2 regions of the Clostridium sp. AF34-13 genome follow, and region 2 is predicted to be linked to the other one. Evidence: riboswitches for the same ligand, from Rfam matches in the RefSeq annotation. Region 2 holds a riboswitch; the other holds the start of a gene.
The links. A riboswitch is a leader RNA that binds a small molecule or an ion and turns the genes downstream of it on or off. The one in region 2 is predicted to bind thiamine pyrophosphate.

Region 1 (7,706 bases), on a different contig from region 2:
GTATGTATTTATTTCAATCATATTACATATGACTATGAGCAGACAGGACTTTAAAGGACTGTATCGTGGCATACCGGTTGTGTACCTGATAGTATTTGTCATTGTATATATTTGTAAATTTACATTATTTTAATCTTAGTAACAGTTCAGCCATAAAAATATAATCGATAATATCTGAGATTGCTCATTGTATTGCTGATTATATTTTTACGGTAGAATAGCCTTTTATTTATTATATGAGGTAAACATAAGCTGCGTAGCAGTGACTGACAGTTTGCTGGCAGGTTTATGAATGTAATAAATGGAAGGCTGAACTGTTACCCTGATTTTATGGCTGAACTGTTACAAATATTGATAATATGGTGATTTTTTGCTATAATAAAAAAGATTGTGCATTGTTAAATGCAGTTACTGTTCCCTCATAAGAGAGGTGACATTATCTTATTTTAAGCATTTGCGAAATGCATATAATGTGTGCAATTAACACAACCTAAAATTAGTTTCGCAATTACTTATTAGCTTATTTTAAAAGGAGGATACAGATAAAATGAAGAAATTAGAGGACTATGTAAGATGTATTCCGGATTTTCCAAGCAAAGGCATAATGTTTCGTGATATTACATCAGTGATACAGGATCCGGACGGGCTTAAACTTGCTATTGATTCCATGATAGAGGCTGTCAGGGATGTTGATTTTGATGTTGTTGTCGGTACTGAATCAAGAGGATTTATTTTCGGTATGCCTATTGCATATGCACTCGGCAAAGGATTTGTTCCGTGCCGCAAAAAGGGCAAACTTCCATGTGAGACAGTTACGGCATCGTATGCCCTTGAATATGGAACGGCTGAGATTGAAATTCATAAGGATGCAATAAAGCCGGGACAGAAAGTTCTTCTTGTGGATGATCTTATCGCAACAGGCGGAACTATTGAAGCCTGTGCAGGGCTTGTCGAGGAACTCGGCGGTGAAGTAGTTAAGATTTTATTCCTGCTCGAACTTGCCGGTCTTAAAGGAAGAGAAAAACTTGCTAAGTATGATGTGACATCATTGATTACATATGAGGGAAAGTAGAATACAAAAAAGGAGACATAATTATTTATGTTAAATAAGTTATTTAAGTTAAAGGAAAATAATACAAATGTAAAGACCGAAGTTATAGCTGGTCTTACTACATTTATGGCTATGGCATATATACTTGCCGTAAACCCAAACATTTTGAGCGGCACGGGAATGAACCGTGATGCGGTACTTCTTGCGACAGCTATTGCATCGTTTATCGGCTGTATGGCTATGGCACTTCTTGCAAATTATCCATTTGCACTTGCACCGGGTATGGGACTTAATGCATATATGGCAGGAACAGTTTGTGCAAATATGGGATATTCATGGAAAGTAGCACTTCTTGCGGTATTTGTAGAAGGTCTTATATTTATCGTGCTCTCGCTTACAAATGTGCGTGAAGCTATATTTAATGCAATTCCGTCTTCACTTAAAAAAGGTGTAAGTGCAGGTATCGGTTTATTCATTGCATTTATCGGACTTCAGGGTGCAAAGATAGTAGTAGCTGATGATTCTACACTTCTTACTTATGTCAGATTTACAAAAAATTTCCATACTGTAGGAATTGGAGCATTACTTGCACTTGTCGGATTGTTTATAACAGTTATTCTCTATGCAAAAAATGTTAAAGGTTCTATTCTTATCGGAATATTAAGTACATGGATACTTGGAATGTTGTGCCAGCTTGTCGGAATTTATGTTCCGAATCCTGACACCGGATTTTATTCATTATATCCTACACTTAAGATGATAGATATTACAGCTATCGGAGATACATTTGGACAGTGCTTTAAAGCCGATTTTTCAAGCATCAGAATCCTTGATTTTATCGTTGTACTTTTTGCATTCCTCTTTGTAGATATTTTTGATACACTTGGAACACTTATCGGTGTATCAACAAAAGCAGGTATGCTCGATGAAAACGAAAAACTTCCAAGAATCAAGCCTGCACTTCTTGCCGATGCTATCGCAACATCAGTCGGAGCTGTTCTTGGAACATCAACAACTACAACATATGTTGAGTCATCAGCCGGTGTACTTGCAGGAGGACGCACCGGACTTTCGGCAGCAGTAACGGGTATTATGTTCCTGCTTGCGATAATCTTCGCACCTATATTTACTGCAATTCCTTCATTTGCTACTGCACCTGCACTTATCTTTGTAGGTTTCCTTATGATTTCATCAATCATAAGTGTAGATTTTACAGACCTTACAGAGTCAGTACCGGCATATCTTGCACTTCTTGCAATGCCGCTTATGTATAGCATTTCAGAGGGAATCGCACTCGGTGTTATATCATATGTAGTTATCAATGTATTTTGTGGAAAAGCAAAGAAAGTTAAACCTTTAATGTATATACTTGCGGTATTGTTTGTATGTAAGTATATATTCCTGTAGAAACAGGGAAAACGGTGCCGTTGTCAAATAGCATGATGCAAGGGTCAAAAGCAGATAGCAATGTATGTTTACATAAAAATTGCTATCTGTTGGCAGCGTGTCAGATAAAAAACGCAGTTTTGTGAATTGAGTTTCATAAAGCTGCGTTTTTTGTTTTGCCGAAAAAAAAGAACCGCTGGAGAAAGCGGTTCTAACAGTCAAGCTTTCGCTTAACTGTTTGGAGAAGGTATGAAAAAAATTTAAGCACTTATCAAATGATTTTGTTTCATTTGATGGGTTTATATTATCGTGGAAGTGTGAACTTGTAATGTTTTAAATGTGAAATATATGTTAATAAATGTGAACAAATAAAGTTAATTGGGGAGAGTTTGTGGAAACAGGATGAAAATACGGAAAACCCAGCAATTTTAACATTATCAGGCAGGCAGCAGAGAGGGGGCAGATATCTGATTAGCTATGTCAGGGGATTTTTTGGCTGAAATATTATATGTATATAATTATGAAATACCTGAATATCAGGGGATTGCAGTGTGTGAAAACGATTTCAAATATTATTGTTGTCCTAGGGAAAGAGTATGAATATAATGTAAGTGGGAAAAGACAAAAGTTGTTCATAGAGTACATCCTTAAGTAAGAAAGGAAAAAATCATGTCAATCAAGAAAATAGCAGAGAGAGCAGGTGTATCGGCTTCGACTGTTTCACGCGTGCTCAACAATCCAAATTATAAATGTTCATCTCCCAAGCTTCGTGACAAAATCTGGAAGATTGCGATAGAGCTTAATTACACCCCAAATACTGCTGCAAGAAATCTAAAGATGGGAGTTAAGGAGAAGGAAGAAAAAGTCTATTATGTCAGTGTTCTTATGACACGAATGGAAAAGGCAACGGCAGATCCGTTTTTTAATGAACTGCTGCGGGTGATAGAAAGTGAGATACATAAACAGGTTGCAATATTGACAAAGGTCTGGTATATGCCTGTTTTTTCAAATGATAAAAAATGCCGCCATGAGGATCTTAATCTGCTGGTAGATAAAATGTATGATGAGCTTGAGCAGAAATGTGACGGTCTTATAATCATTGGTAAATGTAATAAAGACGCATTGAAAAAACTCAATAACAAATTTAAAAATGTCGTTTCGGTAAACCGTAATTCAACAAATTATGAGGTTGATGAGGTTTTGTGTGACGGAAAGAAAGTTGCCATGATGGCAGTAGAATATCTTATATCACTAGGGCATACAAGTATAGGTTATGTTGGTGACTGCTACAATGAAGCGAGGTATCGTGGGTATCTTGAGGCATTGCACAGACATGACATCGACCCGGAGGCAGATTATATAGTACAGACCGGGCAGACAGAAGCGGAGGGGTTTGCGGCAATGCAGAAATTTATGCAGTCGGAGGACAGACCGACAGGAATATATTGTGCAAACGATATAACAGCTATCGGGATGTTAAAATTCCTTGAAACAAATAAAAACAGGTATTATATTCCATCTATAATAGCAAGTGATGATATAGAAGAAGCACAATATACAAGACCTATGCTTACAACAGTAAGACTTCCTAAAGAGGAGATGGGGAAGTTTGCATTATATCTTTTAGTTGACCGTATGCGTGGAGGACATAAAAGTGTTGTCAGGACAGAACTTGAGGGAAAACTTATGGTACGAAACAGTTGTGTAGGGACTGATGAGGGTGGATGGAGTGATTATTGTATTTAGATGTAAAATTAGGTGTTGACAGCTACTTTCTTATAAGATAGAAAATAATAGATATTCTAAAGGAGAAGTTGAACATTTTACTGATATTATAAGGTCAACAGCTCATTTAATAATAGAGTAAAAAAGAATAAAAAACTACCCCATCTGTATAATGAAAATATTCACAACATAGATGGGGGTTAATTTTTAGAAAACAGTTTTATATCGTAATATCAATATTTGCACCGAGTTCCGGATTGACAGACCTTTCCATAGCAGAACGATTCATCATGTCAATAAGACCGGCTCCGCTTTCTTTCATTGTATCTAGACTTTTTGCAAGAACTGCGGTTTCAACATTATTTATTACATCTGCCTGTGATATGCCCATAGAGAGTGCTGCAATATCCATAGAAATCCCTCCTTTTCATTTTGACCTATTGACCTATTGGTCTGTTTTCAGATTATAATTTTGAAAAATTTCTTTCTAAAATAATTATACCATAGTTTGATGAAGATTAACAGTTCAGCCATAAAAATACTGTAAACAACTTGCACTAATTATAAACTTAATGTATAATAGCCGATGCGGGGGAGCTTGTGCGTGAAACAGGCTGAGAGTAGATTGCGTATCTTAACCCTTATAACCTGATGGATAATGCCAGCGTAGGAAGTTGTCGGTATAGATTTGCAATGATTTATGTTGAGAATATGCATGGTAGTTATGTATATTCTTTTTTTGTGGCTTTTTATATGATGTAGCACGATTATAGGAAATTGCGAAACTGATATTCTGCGATAGCAGTTAATAGTGTTACGAGCAGGTAGTGGAACGGATTGTCAATATCCGTTTGACTCAGGCAGATTGGTGATAGTTTCGCAGATACCGAGAGTACATAAATAAAAAAAGGAGGACATAAATTTTGAAAACAGCATTAACAATAGCAGGAAGTGATTCAAGCGGTGGAGCAGGAATTCAGGCTGATATAAAAACAATGATAAGCAACGGAGTATATGCGATGAGTGCGATAACTGCACTTACGGCACAGAATACTACGGGTGTGACTGCTATCATGGATGTGACACCTGAATTTTTAGGAGAGCAGATTGACGAGATATTCACGGACATTTACCCTGATGCGGTAAAGATAGGAATGGTATCGGCAAGCGGACTTATAGAAAAAATCGCAGATAAACTCATAGAGTATAAGGCAAAAAATATAGTTGTTGACCCCGTTATGGTTGCGACAAGCGGTGCAAAACTCATAACTGATGATGCGATAAGTACATTAAAGAAAAAACTGCTTCCGATAGCAACAGTTCTCACACCAAACATACCTGAGGGTGAAGTTTTATCAGGAATGAAGATTGAGAATGAAAATGACATGGTAGAAGCGGCAAAGTTTATAAGTGAAAAATTTGACTGTGCAGTGCTTATGAAAGGCGGTCATCAGATAAATGATGCAAATGACCTATTATATAGAAATGGTGATTACAAGTGGTTTACGGGAAAGAGGATAGACAATCCTAATACTCATGGAACCGGATGTACTTTGTCAAGTGCCATAGCATCAAATCTTGCAAAAGGATATGACCTTGATAAGGCGGTACTCAGGGCAAAGGATTATATATCAGGAGCACTTGCGGCAATGCTTGATCTTGGAAAGGGAAGCGGACCTATGAACCACGCATTTGCGTGTGACAATGAATTTATGAAATAAGGGTCAAAATTGCGTAGCAATGGAGCAATCCGTTATATTTGAAAGACTTTATACTATATTAAATGTCATAAGCTCCTTGTTTATGATATGTAAAGTTGCAAAAACAAAATATAGTTTATTGGGAGTTTCACAAATATTTATATAAGATAACAAGAAAAGAAATAATAAGAAGTAAGAAAGAGGAATTAAATGGAAAACAAGGGAAGAACATCATTATTTGAAAACGGGCTTATATGGTTTGGAGCCGGACTTTCGATAGCCGAGATACTTACGGGAACATCGTTTGCATCGCTCGGTTTTGGTAAAGGAATACTTGCTATCATAATCGGTCATATTATAGGTTGCCTTATGCTTTTTTGTGCAGGAATCATAGGTGGAAAAGAAAGAAAAAGTGCAATGGATACTGTTACTATGAGTTTTGGTGCGGATGGAAGCAAATTTTTTGCATTTTTAAATGTGCTCCAGCTTGTGGGATGGACTTCTATTATGATCTATGATGGAGCACTTGCAGCAAATGGAATATTTAATACAGGAAACTGGGTGTGGTGTCTTGTAATCGGTGCTCTTATTATTCTCTGGGTTGTGATTGGAATAACAAATCTTGGAAAAATAAATACTGTTGCAATGGCTGCATTATTTATTCTTACTATAATAATGTGTAAGGTTATATTCTTTAGCGATACATCAGGAGTAAAAGTATCAGGCGACAGCATGAGCTTTGGAGCAGCAGTAGAGCTTGCGGTAGCTATGCCGTTGTCATGGCTTCCACTTATAAGTGATTATACAAGAGAAGCAAAAGAGCCTGTAAAGGCAACACTTGTAAGCACGATAGTTTATGGAATCGTAAGCTGCTGGATGTATATTATAGGAATGGGTGCAGCTATATTTACGGGAGAAAGTGATGTTGCACAGATAATGGTAAAAGCAGGACTTGGAATTGTTGGTCTTTTGATTGTTGTATTTTCAACAGTGACAACAACATTCCTTGATGCATATTCAGCCGGAATATCAAGTGAAACTATTTTATCAAAATTAAACGGAAAATATGTGACAATAGCAGTAACCGTAATCGGAACAGTTGCAGCAATATTATTCCCTATGGATGATATAACAGACTTCATGTACCTTATCGGTTCGGTGTTCGCACCAATGATAGCTATACAGATAGCAGATTACTTTATCTTAAAAGCAGATAAGAGCAGTAAGAAAGTTGATATGATAAATGCAATCATCTGGGTTATCGGATTTATACTCTACCGTTATCTTATGACTGTAGATATACCTGTCGGAAATACATTGCCTGATATGGCTGTTACTATTGTGATAGCAGTGGTTGCAGGAAAGATTTTCGGAGAAAAATAAATATAAAGATTTAGCAGACTAGTGTAATGTATCATTGATACATTGCACTAGTCTGTTTGACTTAGAAAACAGAAGAAAAGAATTGTATTGTCAGAAATGAATATAAATATTTGATGATAAAAATATTTGACAGGGCAAAACAATGATGATATTATGGAAAAGTAGTAAATATTTGTATAAAAGTAACAAAAGATAGGGGTGATAAAAAGCAATAATAAAAACAATATACAAATAGCAGACGATAGTAAAGTATAGTGGAGGGAAAATATGAAGAAATATGAAAAAATTTTAGCAAATATTTTAAGTTTAACAATTATAATTTGTGGAATAGTCGGTAATTATTCAGCTAGTAAGGTTAATGCAGAAATAAAAGATGAATATTATAAAGAAAGTATAATGACTGGAGATTTAAGTATAAATGGGAAGAAGATAAAGAATGAAAATCAAAATCAAAATATTTC
Region 2 (7,706 bases):
ATCTTTTTCTGATGAACAGGCTATATCTACAAGATTTACGGTAACGACACCCTGATTGAACCTGCCGTAAAATTTAGGTTTACCATTCTCGTCATGATAGACCGTAAGGAAAGAGCGGCAGCCCATACACGGATAACAGTTGCCGTCTTTAAGGTCAAGCATGACTTTTTCAGAGATATAGTCGGGAACCATTCTTTTTGCGGTACATTTTGCGGCAAGTTTTGTCAGATACCAGTATTTTGAGCCCTCTGTGATATTATCTTCTTCAAGCACATAGAGAAGTTTTGGAAAAGCGGGTGTGATGTAGATGCCTTTTTCGTTTTTCACACCGAGGATACGCTGGTTCAATATCTCCTCTATGACCATTGCAAGGTCTGTCTTTGTTCTCTCGTCTTTTGCTTCATTGAGATACATAAATATAGTAACAAAAGGAGCCTGTCCATTTGTAGTCATAAGCGTGATAACCTGGTATTGTATCATCTGTACGCCACGCTTTATCTCGTCTTTAACTCTTATCTCGACAACTTTTTCAACCTGTTCATGAGTATAATTTATTCCTGCGGTCTCAAATTCAGCAGTTACCTGTTTAAAATATTTTTTGCGGCTCACATCGACAAACGGAGCGAGATGTGCAAGTGAAAAACTCTGACCGCCATACTGTGAACTTGCTATTTGTGCGATACTCTGTGTTGCAATATTGCACGCAGTGGCAAAACTTTTTGGTGTGTCTATCATAGTCTCGCTTATGACAGTGCCGTTCTGGAGCATATCCTCAAGGTTTACAAGGCAGCAGTTGTGCATATGCTGTGCAAAATAATCTGAGTCGTGAAAGTGGATTATTCCCTGTTCGTGTGCTCTGACAATATCCTCAGGAAGTAAAAATCTTTTAGTTATATCCTTGCTTACTTCACCAGCCATATAGTCACGCTGGACGCTGTTTACAGTAGGGTTTTTGTTGGAATTTTCCTGCATGACTTCCTCATTGTCACATTCGATAAGACTTAAGATCTGTTTGTCAGTTGAATTTGATTTTCTTACAAGTGCCCTGTTGTAGCGGTAGGTTATATACTTTCTGGCAAGGGCAAATGCACGCTTGTTCATTATCTGGTCTTCGACAAGATCCTGTATCTCTTCAACATTTAAGGCACGGTGCATTTCTTCGCATATACTTTCAACATTTGATGCTATTTCAGCTATCTGTTCTTCTGAAAGGCGTTCCATAGTCGGAACTTCTGTATTTGCTTTGCTTATTGCGGCGATTATCTTATCTGCATCAAACTCGTTTTCTGAACCGCTTCTTTTAATGATCTTCATAATATTCCTGCTTTCTTTAATGGATTTCATGTGCTCTGAATGTTACATGATGTAATACATATACCGGTGAAAATCAAACCGGCAGTCAGTCTTTATTATTTTTTTTGACTTTTGTATTTATATATCCAATCATCTCCTTTACTGATATTGATGATTTATTTTTAGGAATAAATCGCATAGTTGGGAATGCATCCACAATACGCCTGTTTCCCATGAAAAAGTGTTTGTTTTTTAACAGAGAACGGCTTTTTTCACGATAATCACTTAATTTTTCTTCAATAAGGCGTAGCTTAGGTTCTTCAATAACAGTTTCTTTTAAGGATGCAAGTTTTTCACGGATATTTTCTATTTTTTCACTTAGACCGATTTTTGCCAAGAGGTCATCTTTCAATGAGTTAAGCTGTAATTCCTGAAACTGCTGTTCAAGTTCCTGTCTGAATGTATAAAGTGTTTCCAACTGTTTTCTGAAATTAACAGTTTCAATAATTGTGTATGTCAGATCGGCAAGTGAAATCAAGATAAGAACTGCAAGTATTTTTAGCCCTGTTGCCTCGGGTATAAGACCGATAAGCCATATTGCAAACGGTTCAAGGACATCAAACAAAAATAAAGTCAGAAATCCCCAGAACATAGAGGGGATAATGGCAATCCTGCCGTTTAAATTGTAAGGGGCTTTTGAGTAATCCCACCATTTAGCATGAAAAAGTTTTTCAAGCACATAAGATGTGATGTATTCTATAACAGTAGCAATAAGCATACCGAGAGCGTAAAGCAGTGACGGGTGACTGGAAACAGGTCGTAAAAGTACATAAACAAGAGTAGCACCCGTACCGTATAAAGGAAGCATCGGACCGACGAGAAAGCCTCTGTTGACAGGCTTTCCGGTTCTTATCGAAACAAAAGTGCTCTCATAAACCCAGCCTAAAATGCTAAAAACATAGAAATTCATCAGAATAAAGTAAATGGAAAGCCCCAGTATCATAAATAACCTCCAAATATATTTTAGAAAAATACAATTTAAGACAGATTTTTCCTTAAAATCTTAATAAAAAGTTTTAATATAATGGTAGCTTTTTTGTGGGTGATAGTCAATACTTGACATTTGGTGATAAAGGTGTTATCGGGCAGGAAATTTCGTAGTAACAGTTCAGCCTTTCATTTTCGTATGTTAAAATGTAAAAAATATCTTGACATTAGTATTGAAAGTAAATATAATCAAATACATCTGGGGAGCTTAATGCTGAGAGGGATTTTATCCGACCCATATGACCTGATACAGTTAGTACTGTCGTAGGCAGATATTGTTTATGTGGATTACGGTTTGAAATTTTTAATATTTATATATAGATAGTTATAAATATTAAAGATTTAAAACTTCTGTTTAAATGGTTCACATATGTTTTAAATATTTTGCATGGTCACTCCGGAGACTGGTGTATTACATCAGTTATCCGGAGTTTTTTATGTATAGGGAAATGCTCATAACATAGCGTGATGCCAACAAGAATTGTTTCACAATTCTTGTTGCAAAACGCTGGTTTTGCCATGTTTTAGGTCAACAGAAAAATAATTACGCACAAAAGATGTGTGCAGAAATGAGGTAAAAATGGAATACGCTACACAGATGGATGCCGCTAGAAAAGGTATTTACACAAAGGAACTTCTTGCAGTTGCTGAGGATGAAAAGATTGATAAGGATGAGCTTATAAAGCTTGTTGCAAAGGGACAGGTTATTATTCCTGCCAATAAAAACCACAAGTGTTTAAAGCCGAGTGGAATAGGAACAAAACTTAGAACAAAGATAAATGTCAATCTCGGAACATCGAGAGACTGGACTGATCTTGACATGGAGATGGAAAAAGTTAAGAGTGCCGTTGATATGGGTGCAGAAGCTATTATGGATTTAAGTTCATGCGGCGATACACAGGTATTCAGACGCAAACTCACAAGTGAATGTCCTGCCGTTATCGGAACTGTTCCGATTTATGATGCCGTTGTTTATTATAAGAAAGCACTTAAGGATATTACTGCAAAAGAGTGGATTGATGTTGTAAGAATGCACGCTGAGGACGGTGTTGACTTTATGACTATTCATTGTGGAATAAACAAAGAGACAGCAAGAAAATTTAAGAGAAATAAAAGACTCATGAATATAGTTTCAAGAGGTGGCTCTATCATTTATGCATGGATGGAGATGACAGGAAATGAAAATCCGTTCTATGAGTATTATGATGAGGTACTCGATATATGCAGGCAGTATGATGTTACAATGAGTCTTGGTGATGCCTGCCGTCCGGGATGTCTTAAGGATGCCACTGATGCGGCACAGATAGAGGAACTTATAGCACTTTCTGAGCTTACAAACAGAGCATGGGAAAAAGATGTTCAGGTAATGATAGAGGGACCGGGACATATGCCGCTTAACCAGATTAAGGCAAATATGGAAGTACAGCAGGCAATGTGCAAGGGAGCACCATTCTATGTACTTGGACCGCTTGTTACTGATATAGCACCGGGATATGATCATATAACAGCAGCGATAGGTGGAGCGATAGCAGCTACATATGGGGCATCATTCTTATGCTATGTAACACCTGCTGAGCATCTTAGACTTCCTGATGTAAATGATGTAAAAGAGGGAATAATCGCATCAAAGATAGCGGCCCATGCTGCCGATATAGCAAAAGGAGTTCCGGGAGCAAGAGACTGGGATGACAATATGGGACAGGCAAGAAAAGAACTTGACTGGGAAAAGACATTTGAGTATTCGATAGACCCTGAAAAAGCAAGAAATTATCGTGCATCAGCAAAGCCTGAAAAGGAAGATACCTGCTCAATGTGCGGAAACTTCTGTGCAGTAAAGAACATGAATAAGATTCTTGACGGAGAAATTGTTTCTATATTTGATGAATGATTTTTTGGGATTGTGAAACTTAATCTAAGTTGTAATGATTATGAGGATATAACAGTTGTTATATCCTCATAATTTTATATGAGCAAGTAATGAAACAAATTGCGAATATCTGCTTTACTAAGATTACAAAAGTTTCGCTATTATATTATTTACATTTTTGTTATATTTTTATGCATATCAGGTGTTATAAATATCTCATCTGCTGTTTTTAAAATTTCGTCCCATTCATTTCTGGCGAAGTCATCATATATTGCGACTGTTTTGCAGCCTGCGGCTTTTGCCGAGCGTATTGAATATAGTGCATCTTCATATACGATTGCATCTTCGGGTTTAAAGCCTAGAGAAGCAGCTACATTTATAAAAGTTTCAGGAACAGTCTTATCTGTCTCAAAATCCTGACATGAAAAAAGTTTATCAAAATATTCCAGGATGTTAAGCCGTTTAAAGGCAGCCACGGCACATTGTACAGGTGATGCCGATAAAAGGATAATTGTCTCACCGGTTTCATGAAGTTTTTTCAAAAGTTCTGCCATATCCGGTTTTGCCGGTATTTCATTTTTATATTTATTAAAAGAAAAATCATAAATATCTTTGATTATATCGTCTATCGTTTTATCAAGTCCGAGTTCTATAAAATATTTTGCGGCATTTTCAAGTGTGTATGCCTCTATAAGTTTATTTACATCATCGTCATGTGGAATATCATATGAGTCAAGATAATCCGATGCTATGGTAGACCACATTGGCATTGAGTCGAGTATCGTACCGTCCATATCAAAAATATGCAGCTTATGAGTTGTGTTCATTGCTACCTCCGAAAATTTTTTTATTTAACTACATCTTTCATAATTGAAACAAGTTCTCTAGTGGCTTCGCCAGGGTCATCTGCTCCAAAAAGTGCGGAGATTACGGCAACTCCGTCAATATTGGTTCCCTTAAGTTTTCTGACATTCGAGTGGTCGATACCACCGATTGCGACAACTGGAATGGAAATGCTGCTGCATATTTCCCTAAGTGTGCTAAGTTCAAGTGGTTTGGTGTCTTTTTTTGTGCTTGTGTTAAAGACCGCTCCTGCACCGATATAGTCAGCACCGAGTTTTTCTGCTTTCTTTGCAAGTTCAACACTTGGTGCCGTCATACCTATTATCTTGTCATCACCGAGAAGTTTTCTTGCTTCAATATAATCCATATCTTTCTGACCGATATGCACACCGTCAACACCTGACTCGATAACGGCATAAATGTCATCGTCTATTACAACGGGAACATTATATTTTTTTGCAATCTCTTTAATAAGGACAGCCTCTTTTACAAGTTCATCATGTGGCATATTTTTCTCGCGTATTTGCAAAAAAGTGGCACCGTTTTTAAGAACTTCATCAACCTGCTGTTCAAGCGTTTTTTCACCTGTCCAATGTCTGTCTGTTATTGCATATACAAGCATACTTTCTTTATTTACTTTCATTTATTTATCCTCATTTCTTATTTAATGTACTCGCAGTATCTTCTCAAAACGAGTTGTTTCGGCTGTATTCCCGATAAACTGTTTCTATTTTCTCGTCGTACACACCGTGTACGCATACATACTTTGTATGTATTGCGAAAATGTCATTATATATCAAAAATCCATTTCAAAATTCTTCGTTCAGAAGATTCCGAGAGTACATTTTATCATTTTTAGCGAAGCCTGTTACATTCATAATGTTCATGGGTTTCGAGGCAGTTTAAAATCGTATCAAAATGCTGTTCGGGACTGCCTTCATCAAGAACAAGGTCGAGAGTGACTGCAATATTATTCAACATGGTATCGTTTAAATATTGCCTGAGACTAAGGAATATCAGCCGCTTGTCATGGTAGCTGTCGGCATCAAGAAATATCATAAAGCCTTTGGCAGCTATCTGTTTATCGGAAAGTCTGTCGGTTAATTTTCGCTCAACCTGTCCGGATAAAAGAATATCAGTCATTTCTTCATCTGATATGGAAATATCATCAGATATAAAATCGTCCTCACTTACCTGTGGTGCATCTGTGTTTGAAACGACATTTGGTGAAGATATTTTGATGTCATTTTCACTATTATGTAAAAATGTCGTGGTATTTTTTATATCGTTGTGCACAGATTTGATAGTTTCGGTTTTATTCTTATTATATGTGTTGATGTCAATATCAGGACTGTCATCAAAATTTATCTTTTCAAAACGGTAAGTCTGCCCGGCATCAGGATATTTTGAAGTGTCAAGTTTTTCGGTAAACATTGACAGTGGGCGTACCCAGACTTTAAAAGGAGGGTACATTGCCTGATAAACCACCATAAGACTTTCGTCTTCACTGTTTGTTGCAATGGTGCGTATCTGGTATATCTGTCCTTTAAAGTGTCTGTAGAAATCTCCTTCGTGTATATTTATATCTGTCATTTTAAACACGACCTTTCAAAATAATTAACTATAGAATGTAATTTTTATTTTATCACAAAATTCATGTCAGGTGAAACGAAAAATAAATTAAAAAAAATCCATATTTTGTGAATGTTTTTGAAATCTTATGAAAAATCATTAAATCACAATTTTTGTTATAAGAAGTGCACAGAAAACTTAGGAATGATTTGTGAAAATATTACATAGAAATGTATTTGCAAAAACAATATAATACATTACACTTATAGCATTGCTGAAAAAAATGATTGACAAGTATTGAAAAACAATATAATATAGATGTTAGGAACATCTGTTCGTAAAAGGAGGATTAGAAGATGGCAAAACCAAATATTGATGAAAATAAGTTAAAAGCGTTAGAGTCAGCTATGGCACAGATAGAGAGAAACTACGGAAAGGGTGCGGTCATGAAGCTCGGAGACAATGCACATCTTAATGTGGAAACTGTACCGTCAGGTTCCCTTTCACTTGACATAGCTCTTGGAGTAGGCGGTGTTCCAAAGGGCAGAGTAGTTGAGGTATATGGACCTGAGTCAGGTGGTAAGACTACGGTTGCACTTCATATGGTCGCAGAAGTACAAAAAAGAGGCGGTATAGCAGGATTTATAGATGCAGAGCACGCACTTGACCCGGTATATGCAAAAAAGATAGGTGTCGATATTGACAATTTATATATATCACAGCCTGATACAGGTGAGCAGGCTCTTGAGATTACGGAGACTATGGTTCGTTCGGGTGCGATAGACATAGTTATTGTGGATTCAGTTGCGGCACTTGTTCCAAAGGCTGAGATAGAGGGAGATATGGGAGACAGTCATGTAGGTCTTCAGGCAAGACTTATGTCACAGGCACTTAGAAAACTTACGGCTATCATAGGAAAGACGAGTTGTACGGTTATATTTATAAACCAGCTTCGTGAAAAAGTAGGTGTAATGTTTGGAAATCCTGAGACTACTACAGGTGGCCGTGCACTTAAGTATTATTCATCGATCAGGCTTGAGGTAAGGCGCGGTGAACAGATAAAGAAAGATGGTGAAGCCATCGG

Region 1: linked by a shared signal. The riboswitch ahead of thiD (bifunctional hydroxymethylpyrimidine kinase/phosphomethylpyrimidine kinase) and the one ahead of thiC (phosphomethylpyrimidine synthase ThiC) in region 2 are both predicted to bind thiamine pyrophosphate.

Annotation. Positions count from the first base shown of each region.
Region 1 is NZ_QUEB01000014.1:10,856-18,561, forward strand. It holds gene DWZ63_RS11995 (M50 family metallopeptidase) at 1-133, shown strand, start outside; gene DWZ63_RS12000 (adenine phosphoribosyltransferase) at 548-1,072, shown strand; gene DWZ63_RS12005 (NCS2 family permease) at 1,100-2,458, shown strand; gene DWZ63_RS12010 (LacI family DNA-binding transcriptional regulator) at 3,107-4,183, shown strand; gene DWZ63_RS12015 (YjfB family protein) at 4,383-4,574, opposite strand; TPP riboswitch at 4,743-4,853, shown strand; gene thiD (bifunctional hydroxymethylpyrimidine kinase/phosphomethylpyrimidine kinase) at 5,086-5,883, shown strand; gene cytX (putative hydroxymethylpyrimidine transporter CytX) at 6,073-7,245, shown strand; gene DWZ63_RS12030 (RHS repeat-associated core domain-containing protein) at 7,513-7,706, shown strand, end outside.
Region 2 is NZ_QUEB01000013.1:56,013-63,718, reverse strand. It holds gene nrdD (anaerobic ribonucleoside-triphosphate reductase) at 1-1,314, opposite strand, end outside; gene DWZ63_RS11700 (hypothetical protein) at 1,400-2,296, opposite strand; TPP riboswitch at 2,531-2,628, shown strand; gene thiC (phosphomethylpyrimidine synthase ThiC) at 2,921-4,228, shown strand; gene DWZ63_RS11690 (HAD family phosphatase) at 4,378-5,034, opposite strand; gene thiE (thiamine phosphate synthase) at 5,055-5,693, opposite strand; gene DWZ63_RS11680 (DUF1653 domain-containing protein) at 5,906-6,643, opposite strand; gene recA (recombinase RecA) at 6,979-7,706, shown strand, end outside.